DNA from 3 places in the Pseudoalteromonas sp. UCD-33C genome. Region 2 is predicted to be linked to each of the others. Evidence: predicted binding sites of a transcription regulator. Region 2 holds the regulator's gene; each other region holds the start of a gene.
What was found. The regulator FliA, encoded in region 2, starts transcription of late flagellar genes. The targets are predictions, from matches to a motif close to CTAAAGNTNNNNNNNNNNNNGCCGATA.
Positions count from the first base shown of each region.

Region 1: AOG26_RS19755 (VC2046/SO_2500 family protein) is a predicted target of FliA. The motif match lies at 1,792-1,818, and genes of this name have one in related genera.
Region 3: AOG26_RS20005 (DUF5610 domain-containing protein) is a predicted target of FliA. The motif match lies at 1,194-1,220, and genes of this name have one in related genera.

Region 1 is NZ_LJTB01000020.1:12,363-15,642, reverse strand. It holds gene AOG26_RS19775 (ion channel) at 1-460, opposite strand, end outside; gene AOG26_RS19770 (M48 family metallopeptidase) at 563-1,243, shown strand; partial or broken gene AOG26_RS21125 (pentapeptide repeat-containing protein) at 1,189-1,347, opposite strand; partial or broken gene AOG26_RS21120 (hypothetical protein) at 1,412-1,558, shown strand; tRNA gene AOG26_RS19765 (tRNA-Tyr) at 1,522-1,606, opposite strand; tRNA gene AOG26_RS19760 (tRNA-Tyr) at 1,656-1,740, opposite strand; gene AOG26_RS19755 (VC2046/SO_2500 family protein) at 1,853-2,368, shown strand; gene AOG26_RS19750 (DUF6172 family protein) at 2,542-2,841, shown strand; gene AOG26_RS19745 (hypothetical protein) at 2,916-3,280, opposite strand, start outside.
Region 2 is NZ_LJTB01000003.1:204,912-208,191, reverse strand. It holds gene flhF (flagellar biosynthesis protein FlhF) at 1-526, shown strand, start outside; gene AOG26_RS09030 (MinD/ParA family ATP-binding protein) at 519-1,379, shown strand; gene AOG26_RS09025 (RNA polymerase sigma factor FliA) at 1,406-2,116, shown strand; gene cheY (chemotaxis response regulator CheY) at 2,157-2,540, shown strand; gene AOG26_RS09015 (protein phosphatase CheZ) at 2,558-3,280, shown strand, end outside.
Region 3 is NZ_LJTB01000021.1:24,388-27,667, forward strand. It holds gene trmA (tRNA (uridine(54)-C5)-methyltransferase TrmA) at 1-1,085, opposite strand, end outside; gene AOG26_RS20005 (DUF5610 domain-containing protein) at 1,250-2,368, shown strand; gene murI (glutamate racemase) at 2,435-3,229, shown strand; gene AOG26_RS20015 (RNA recognition motif domain-containing protein) at 3,192-3,280, opposite strand, start outside.

The DNA.
Region 1 (3,280 bases), on a different contig from region 2:
CTTTAAATGCAGCCGCTTCTTGTAATAATTGGTCACCCAATTCGATATTATCAATTCGACTGTCGTTGAGTTTGATGCCCAATAAGTTGGTATTTTTTAAATCACAGTAATGCAAACTCGCACTATGTAAATTGGCTTTCATTAATGAAGCGTTGGCTATTTTATTATTAAATAAATGAGCGCCCGTTAAATTAGCACGATAAAAATTACAATAGGAGAGATCATAACCTTCTTCGTCATCCTGCTTGATTAAGTTAAGTCCTGAAAGGTTCGCTCTTTGCAATTGCAGGCCTTCTAATAAGCCACCTTTTTTTGCATAGCGCTCTAATTTTTGGGTTAGATCTAGCCCTGATTTATCAAATTTACTATCATGCCAAAAGCAAAATCCAGAGCCCATATCTGTTTCTTGGCACTTGTTACCTGTTGGTGAGGTATAACTACAACATGGTTTGTCAGGCATAAAGGTGAAAACTTATTTGTGAGTCATCTTTATAGATTAGCAGCTATTTAGCAGGGTAAAATGGAATATCTTATTTTTATTAATTGAATTGGCTTATCTTTGTTGGATTACACCCTAAAGCGCAGTAAACGCAGAACAACCGTGGCAATTAAAGTTGCCGAGCAGAAATTGACCGTTTATGCGCCTTTTTATGTTCCACAAACTGAGATTGATGCCTGGCTCAAGACCAAGCAAGATTGGGTCGTTGAACAAATAGCCAAACAATCCATTCATGCTGAAAACCGTCAACTACCATTAGTAAACGCCACTATTAAGTTGTTTGGGCAAAACGTGCCGATAGTATTTGCTAAAGGCCCGAAAAGTACGTGGCAACAAGATGCACAGTCTCAGCTTACCTTATCAATATCATCACGCGTCAAACATCAAGAAGCTAACTACCTAGCTTTGCTTGAACAGTTTTTACATGAAAAGCTTGAAAGCTATATTGAAATGCGTGTTCATGATTATTGTTTGCAGATGTCAGAAACATTACCGACAAAGCTTAAAATTCAACATTATAAACGTCGTTGGGGCAGTTGTAATAAACGCCGCGAGCTGACTTTTAATTTACATTTAGCAAGTGCGCCAACCTGGGTGATTGACTATGTGGTTGTACATGAGCTTGCGCATCTTTTACATATGAATCATAGCGCTAAGTTTTGGCAACGTGTGAACCAGTTTTATCCAAATTATAAAAAAGCCGAGCAATGGTTAAAAGCAAATGGAAGTAGTTTGAGTTGGTAGCTTAAGTTAGCGAGAGTAAAGTTAGCGAGAGTAAAGTTAGCGAGAGTAAAGTTAGCGAGAGTAAAGTTAGCGAGAGTAAAGTTAGCGAGAGTAAAGTTAGCGAGAGTAAAGTTAGCGAGAGTAAAGTTAGCGAGAGTAAAGTTAGCGAGAGTAAAGTTAGCGAGAGTAAAGTTAGCGAGAGTAAAGCTAGAAAGAGTAAAGCTAGAAAGAGTAAAGCTAGAAAGAGTAAAGCTAGAAAGAGTAAAGCTAGAAAGAGTAAAGCTAGAAAGAGTAAAGAGTGGTGGAGGGAGCTGGATTCGAACCAGCGAAGGCTGAGCCGTCAGATTTACAGTCTGATCCCTTTGGCCGCTCGGGAACCCCTCCACACAAATTTTTACTATTGCATTTGGCCCCACTTTTCTAAGAAGGAAAGTGGTGGAGGGAGCTGGATTCGAACCAGCGAAGGCTGAGCCGTCAGATTTACAGTCTGATCCCTTTGGCCGCTCGGGAACCCCTCCAATGCAACGGCGCTGATAATAGCAAACTTATTATTTAAGTAAAGAAAAAAACTAAAGAAAAATGCATAAATGCCGATAACTGGTTAATCAAGAAACTATTTGGCTAAAGACTATGCAAATTGATGGTTTGTTGCTCACAGAGAGCCAACTCGATAATCGTCTAAATAAAAGTGTTCACGAGCACCGCTCTGGAGAATTTGCTTTATTACTAGCAATGCTTTCTCATGATGCGCTCGATTTTAGCCAGTTTCACCTGCCAAAAACTGAATTAAGTAATCCTGAAGTATCTGAATCTGCTTTGCGCACCGAGTTAGGTGCAGGCCCCTCACAGCCATTAGCTCCCGAACAGTTTGATATGCTGATTGGGCAAGAAAATGCACTTAGACTATTGCAAGGTGGTTTATCAGACATCAGATTACGTCATTGTTTAAACCCAGAGCCACTGAATGTTCGTGATGATAAGCAACATGTGCCGCTAGAAGTGATTGATAACTGTGAGCCTGCAGTTAGAAAACGCTTTTATGAAAAAAATAAACCCGTTGAGCGCCCACAAATCGATGCAGCTGCATTTTATGATAGCCTTACTGACGAGGCGATACATCAACCTCTTCATTTAGCTACAGCTTAGGTATAAGTGGCTTAATCGAAATGTCATAGACTTCGAATACACTAAGAATAAGCTAAGAATAGACTTATATTTAAGTAAAACTGCAAAAAGTACAGCTAAATTAAGATGTGCTTGTTATAATAGCAGTCTATGGCTTAATGCCATTGTCATTGAACCAAGTTACTAGGACTATAATGAAGAAAACATTCACGCTAAACCACGAGAAAATTAAATATCCTCGTATGGTTGATGCAGCCAAGCACGAAGTAAAAAAATACTTAAAACGTGAGCGTAATAAAACACTCCCAGCAGGCGCCGACTATTGGGCGTTTGACTGTAAGTTTGGTGAATCAGCGGATGAGGCCAATGTCGTTCACGTGGCAGAGATTAATAAATGTATTAGCGATATCGAAGCAAAACAGCTTACATCGTTTTACGTTGAAATCTTAGCGCGTCCTGCACAGCGTCAACATCAAGAGTTTGACGAAGAGTAATATCCATACTGTTCTGCAGTAATACTCTTTCAAAAAAAGGGCCCTTTAGGCCCTTTTTTAGTTTTCGTAATTAATTATCGCGCAAATGGATCGGCATTAATTTTTTCTATGTACCACTTGCCTTTTTTACGCATCATTTTCACACTGCGCATATCATCAATTTTCTTACCATTAAAATAACCCGTAAAAATCAAATTGATGTTAGCTTTATCGCCATATTGTTCGCGTAGACTCATGTTAGTCATATCGACTTCAATCACTACTTCATCGTATTGCATATTAACCAGGTTACGAGCGAACTGCCCAGCGGTGCCATAAGATTTCATAATTCGCGCCATTTTAGGCGTGGCATATTCCATCGCAAGATTTAAATCGTTTTGGTTGTATAAAGCATCAAAATAGAGAGTCGCTACATTACCTGGGGTGTTTTTTTCGCCTT
Region 2 (3,280 bases):
TGCCTACGAACAATTGGCTACTTATGGTCGTATTATTGGCTGTGGTGTTAAGCAGGTAAAAGATGCGAATGAATTAGCTGAAGTGTTATACCATTTACGTAATAAGCGTCTAGTATTAATAGACACAGCGGGTATGAGCCAACGTGATTTACGTTTAACTGAGCAGTTAAATACCCTAATGCGTAATCAGCGTGTTGATATTCGTAGTTATTTAGTATTAAGTGCTACAGCACAGATAAATGTGTTGCAAGAAACCGTAAGACACTTTAAAAAGGTTCACCTAAGTGGCTGTATCTTCACTAAATTGGATGAATCTTTAAGTTTAGGTGAGATTATTAGCATAGCGATTCAAAATCGCCTGCCAATAGGGTATCTTACTAACGGTCAGCGCGTTCCTGAGGATATTCGCGTAGCGAATGCTGAAAAACTAGTGAAAAAAGCTGAACAATTGTATTTAAAACGAGCAAAAGCACAACATTCAAGACGTCAAGCAGTAGCGTCGAACACAGTAGGGATGTATGATTAACACAGTATTAGATCAAGCAAGCGGCCTGCGCAAAATGAATCAAAATAATAATAGTGGCGTTAAAGTTATCGCTGTTACTGGCGGTAAAGGTGGAGTGGGTAAAACCAACGTTTCACTCAATACCGCAATCGCATTAGGTCAGCAAGGAAATCGTGTATTAGTATTAGATGCCGATTTAGGTTTGGCAAACTGTGACGTAATGCTTGGCCTTCGTGTTGAACGTAATTTATCTCATGTTTTGTCAGGCGAGTGTGAGCTTGACGAAATTCTTGTTGAAGGCCCTGCGGGCATCAAAATTGTACCAGCGACGTCTGGTTCACAAAGTATGGTTGAATTAACGCCATCTGAGCATGCAGGCCTTATTCGCGCTTTTAGCGAGTTAAACACCGAGTTTGATATATTAATTGTTGATACCGCCGCAGGTATTTCTGACATGGTATTAAGCTTTTCTCGTGCAGCCCAAGACGTTGTTGTGGTTGTATGCGATGAACCTACCTCAATTACTGATGCTTACGCACTTATTAAAGTGCTTAGCCGTGAGCATGGCGTATATAAATTTAAAATTGTTGCCAATATGGTGCGCAGTTTGCGTGAAGGGCAAGAATTATTTGCTAAACTTTCAAAAGTAACGGATCGTTTTTTAGATGTTTCAATGGAGTTGGTAGCAACCATTCCTTATGACGAGAACATGCGTAAATCTACGCGACGTCAAAAGGTGATTGTTGAATTATTCCCGAACTCACCGGCAGCGGTGGCGTTTAAAACATTAGCAACAAAAGCAGTTAAGTGGCCGATCCCTAATCAACCGTCTGGCCATTTAGAATTTTTTATTGAAAAACTAGTAAACGGCTAACTATGACAACATCGGTGAATAAAGCGATGGGATATCAATCAGCACAGAATTTAAATGCGATTGTCGAAAAACATGCCTCTTTAGTCAAAAAAGTGGCGTGCCATCTAATTGCTCGTTTACCTGCCAGTGTGCAACTCGATGATTTAATTCAATCAGGCATGATAGGCCTAATTGAAGCGTCAAAAAACTTTGATGCTAGCAAAGGTGCTAGTTTCGAAACCTTCGCTGGAATTCGTATTCGTGGTGCGATGTTAGACGAAATTCGTAGAGGTGACTGGGCGCCACGCTCAGTTCACCGAAATGCCCGCCTTGTGGCTGAAACCATTTCCGAATTAGAAAGCACTTTAAATCGTGAGCCCAAAGATACTGAAGTCGCTGAAAAACTTGATATTACGCTAGATGAGTACCATCATATTCTACATGATGTAAATTCGAGTAAAGTATTAGGTATTGAAGATTTAGGTGTAGATGAAGACGTCATCACACCAGTAGGTCAGGATTTAGGACTAGACAAACCGTTTAATAACGTTAAAAATGAGCGGTTTAACCAGTCTCTATTAACGGCTATCCAATCGTTACCAGAAAGAGATGCTCTCGTTTTGTCTTTGTACTACAACGACGAAATGAACTTAAAAGAAATAGGACACATACTCGATGTTAGCGAGTCGCGTGTGAGTCAAATACATGGTCAGGCGATGATTAAGCTCAAAGCAAAAATCAATGACTGGATTAATTAGTAGTAAGTAAATAAAGGTTCAAACCTCACCGGAGGATGTTTTGGATAAAAACATGAAAATTCTTGTTGTTGATGATTTTTCTACAATGAGACGTATCATTAAAAATCTATTAAGGGATTTAGGTTTTACCAATGTGCAGGAAGCTGACGACGGTTCAACAGCATTGCCAATGCTACAAAATCAAGAATTTGATTTTGTTGTAACAGATTGGAACATGCCTGGTATGCAAGGTATTGATTTGTTACGTGCAATTCGTGCTGATGATAGCCTTAAGCATATTCCTGTATTAATGGTGACAGCTGAAGCGAAAAAAGAACAAATTGTTGCTGCTGCTCAAGCAGGTGTTAATGGCTATATCGTTAAACCATTCACTGCTGCGACACTTAAAACCAAATTGGAAAAAGTGTTTGAACGTTTAGGTTAATCTAAGGGGAGAGGCTTATGTCAGCACTTGCTGCGCCTCAAATAAGTTTAGAGCAAGCTCGTCAACTTGTTGAGTATCTTGAAAATGGTGAACAAGAAAAAGCAGATAAGCTCATTCTTGACGCTGCATCAAAAGAACAATCAGAGTTGTTTGCTGAAGTCGGCAAATTGACGCGTCAGCTTCATGAAGCGTTAAAAAACTTTGACCTAGATACTCGTCTCACTGATTTAACTACCGACGCGATCCCAGACGCTAAGCAGCGCTTAAATTATGTTATGGAAATGACAGAAAGCGCCGCCAATAAAACCATGGATGCGGTTGAAGCAAGTTTACCAATAGCGCAACAACTTGCTGATGAAATTGCCGCAATCAAACCTACGTGGGATCGTTTAATGAACCGAGAAATTGAACTCGGTGAATTTAAATCGTTATGTCATAGCTTAGATAAGTTCATGAATAACTCGCATACCAAAACCGATGAGCTCCAAGGTTTGATGACTAATGTGCTGATGGCGCAGGATTATCAGGATTTAACCGGACAAGTTATTCGCCGTGTTATTGAGTTGGTGCGAGAGGTAGAAGACAGTTTAATTAATCTCTTAACTGTGTTTGGCAGTCAAGAAGATGGTCATCAACAACAAGAAAAACAGGCCATAGAAAAAGCACCTGCAACAAGTGACACACTAGCAGGTCCTGAAGGGCCAATTATTGATAAAGAGTCTCGCGATGATGTTGTCTCA
Region 3 (3,280 bases), on a different contig from region 2:
AAAAACACACCTGATTCGATGTGGTGGGTGTAAGGGAATTGGTCAAAAATCGCAAAACGTTTTACTTCATGGGTTTTGCATAAGTGATCAAGGTCACGCTCTAAGGTATCTGGGTTACACGAGATATAAATAATATTGTCGTAGTTCGCAACTAGGTCACACGTTAGCGTGTCCATGCCTGCACGTGGTGGATCCACTAAAATTGTTTGGCAGTTATAGCTTTTCAGGTCTATACCATCTAAACGAGAGAAAGTACGTTCGCCTTTCATTGCTTGGGTGAACTCTTCACTCGACATACGAATGATATCTAAGTTCTCAACCTTGTTCTGTGCGATATTGTATTGCGCTGAGTAAACCGATGATTTTGAAATCTCAGTGGCTAATACGCGGTCGAATGAGCCTGCAAGAGCAATCGAAAAGTTACCATTCCCACAATATAACTCCAGTAAGTCATTATTGAGTGGTTGGCAAAGGGCTTGTGCCCACTCTAGCATCTTGATGTTTACTTTAGCATTCGGTTGCGTAAAGCTATTTTCGACTTGTTGATAAATAAGCTCTTTACCGTTTACGTTTAAACGCTCGATAACATAGTCATTACCAATCACTTCTTTTTGCTTACGAGCACGGCCAATAAAATCAATCTTAAACTGTGTGCTCAGTTTTGCTTTAAGCTCTTTAATTGCTTGTAGCCACTGCTCATCTAGTTGTTTGTGATACAACAAGCTAACAAGGATCTCACCACTTAAGCTTGAAAGGTAATCGATTTGAAACAGCTTACGGCGCAGAACTTCATTGTCTTTTAAGTTTTCGATCATCGCTTGCATCACTTCACCCACTAAAGGTGCTGCAGGGTCAAACTCATCAACGCGGATCTTTTCTTTAGTTTGTTGATCAAACATGATGTGAAACAGGTCTTCACCTTCATGCCAAACACGAAACTCTGCACGTTGGCGGTAATGAATAGGATCAGAGCTGAACACTTCTAATTTTTCGACCCCAAAACGTCGAAACTGTGAGATGATGCGCTGCTCTTTCTCACTCAATTGTGCATCGTATTGAGTTGTATCAATTTTTATAACCGCCATGGCTGATTACCTTTTATCTCTTAGCTTTATAACGGCGCTATTGTAGGGAGCGCTGAGGATTTGTCTAGTTTTGTTATTTATTTTAGTGTCGTTTTTTTATACAAAAAACTTAAGTTTTGTGGTTTTTGGCCGATAATGAGTTAACCATAACATGGAGTCGGATCATGAAAATTGGCAACCTAGGCTATATGCCTAATACAAATGTGAATAAATACAATGGTAAACAGGCACTGCAGCAGCCTACCATTCAAAATCGTCAAGATAGTTATCAGCAACGCGGCAGAGAGCTCGCGGCAAAAGTTCTTGATGATAAACTTGCTGAGGCACTAGGTTTACCTAAAGCCGAAGAGAAAAAAGATAAACCCTTGTTCGACTTTGAAGAGATCGTGAAAAACGTACTCGACTTTGTTGGCGGCGCACTTCGTAAAGCAAAAGCCGATGGTGCTGATGATGAAAAACTCAAAGGCATGCTAGGTGATGCACGTAAAGGTGTGCAAATGGGCATCGACGATGCGTATGATGAGCTTAAAGAGTCAGGTATTCTTAACGATGACATCGAAGAGGGTATCGAAAAGTCTAAAGAAGGTATCTTTAAAGGTATTGATGAATTAGAAGAAGACTTGTTCAATCCTAAACCTAATGCGGTTTCAGTAAGCCAAGCTCAATACATCAGTTTAAGTAATAACGCAGAGTACACTTTCACCACCGCTGAAGGTGACGAAGTAAGTATTAGCTTTGCTGATGCATACGAAAGTAAGTCTGCAAGCAGTTATAGCAAAAATGGCGACAACGAAGCCTTTGTCAGTGAGTCTTCGCAATCACGAGATTTATCATTCTCGATGTCGGTCAATGGTGATTTAAATGAGCAAGAGCAGCAAGCTATCAATGAATTGATGGAAGATTTGCAGAGTGTTAGCGAAACATTCTTCTCTGGTTCATTAGAAGATGCCTTTGAACAAGCTAAAGAGCTTAACTTAGGTAACGAGCAACTCGTTGGCTTTACGATGGATCTGAAACAAACCAAAACAGTAGCAGCGATTAAAGGCTATGAAGAATATAAACCAGCCCCTGAAAAAGAAGTTGCTGAGAAAATAGCGCCATTTAATGACGACTTGAAACAGGCGTTTAATAAAGCGGGTGACATTGGTTTGCAAAATGAACTGGCTGGCATCTTACAATGGTTAAACCAAGATAAAGAAGAAGTCAGTAAGCTGGTGGATTATACCAAAGCAATGTTTGAGCAAATGAATAAGCTTCGCTCGGCAACAGAAGAAGAGGCTTAGTCCTTTCTTTCTTTTTATAAAGCTGCATGGCAAACTGCTGACCTTTGATGATCCGAGGTAAGCAGTTTGTCAGTTCATATAATGGTGTTTGATTCTGGTATAGGTGGAACAACCGTACTTGAACAGATCCAAGTATTGATCCCAGATGCTGATTATAGTTATTTTATGGACAATGCTTTATTGCCTTATGGCGCGCAAAGTCAGCAAACGATCATAGCCCGCCTTTTTGCGCTACTACAGTTTATCGAAACAGCAAACTTAAACGTTGATATCCTAGTTATTGCGTGTAATACCGCCTCTACCTCTGCCTTAGAAACTATTCGCCAGCACACAAATATAGAAGTTGTCGGGGTAGTACCTGCGATAAAACCCGCTTGCGCTATAAGTAACAGCAAACATATTGGTTTACTGGCAACACCATCAACCATCAAGAGTCGCTATACTGCAAACTTAATTAGTACTCATAGCCAAGACACACAAGTGAGCTTATATGGCTCAACTGAGCTGGTAGAAATTGCTGAAACACTATTTCATACGCAGAAAATCAATGAAGCAAAGCTTGAGAATGTATTGAGTGATTTAGCGATAGCAGAAGATATAGATGTATTGGTACTTGGCTGTACACACTTTCCATTACTAGCCAGAGCGATTAGTGACTACTATAAACAACAGATCTTCCTTATTGACTCAGGCAAAGCGATTGCTAAGCGCGTTGAAAGTTTAATTGCTCTACGAGGCTTTACTCTTACTACAGATAAAAAAAAGCCGCTGCACTATTATGCAACGGCTCCTATTGGTCATTCGCAATTAAGCGTTGAGCTTATTACGCTGACTGATCAGATCCCTCACGAAAGCTGTTAGCTTCGTTCTCTTGTTTTTGTTTTGCTTCACGCACTTTTAAAGTACGTTGTT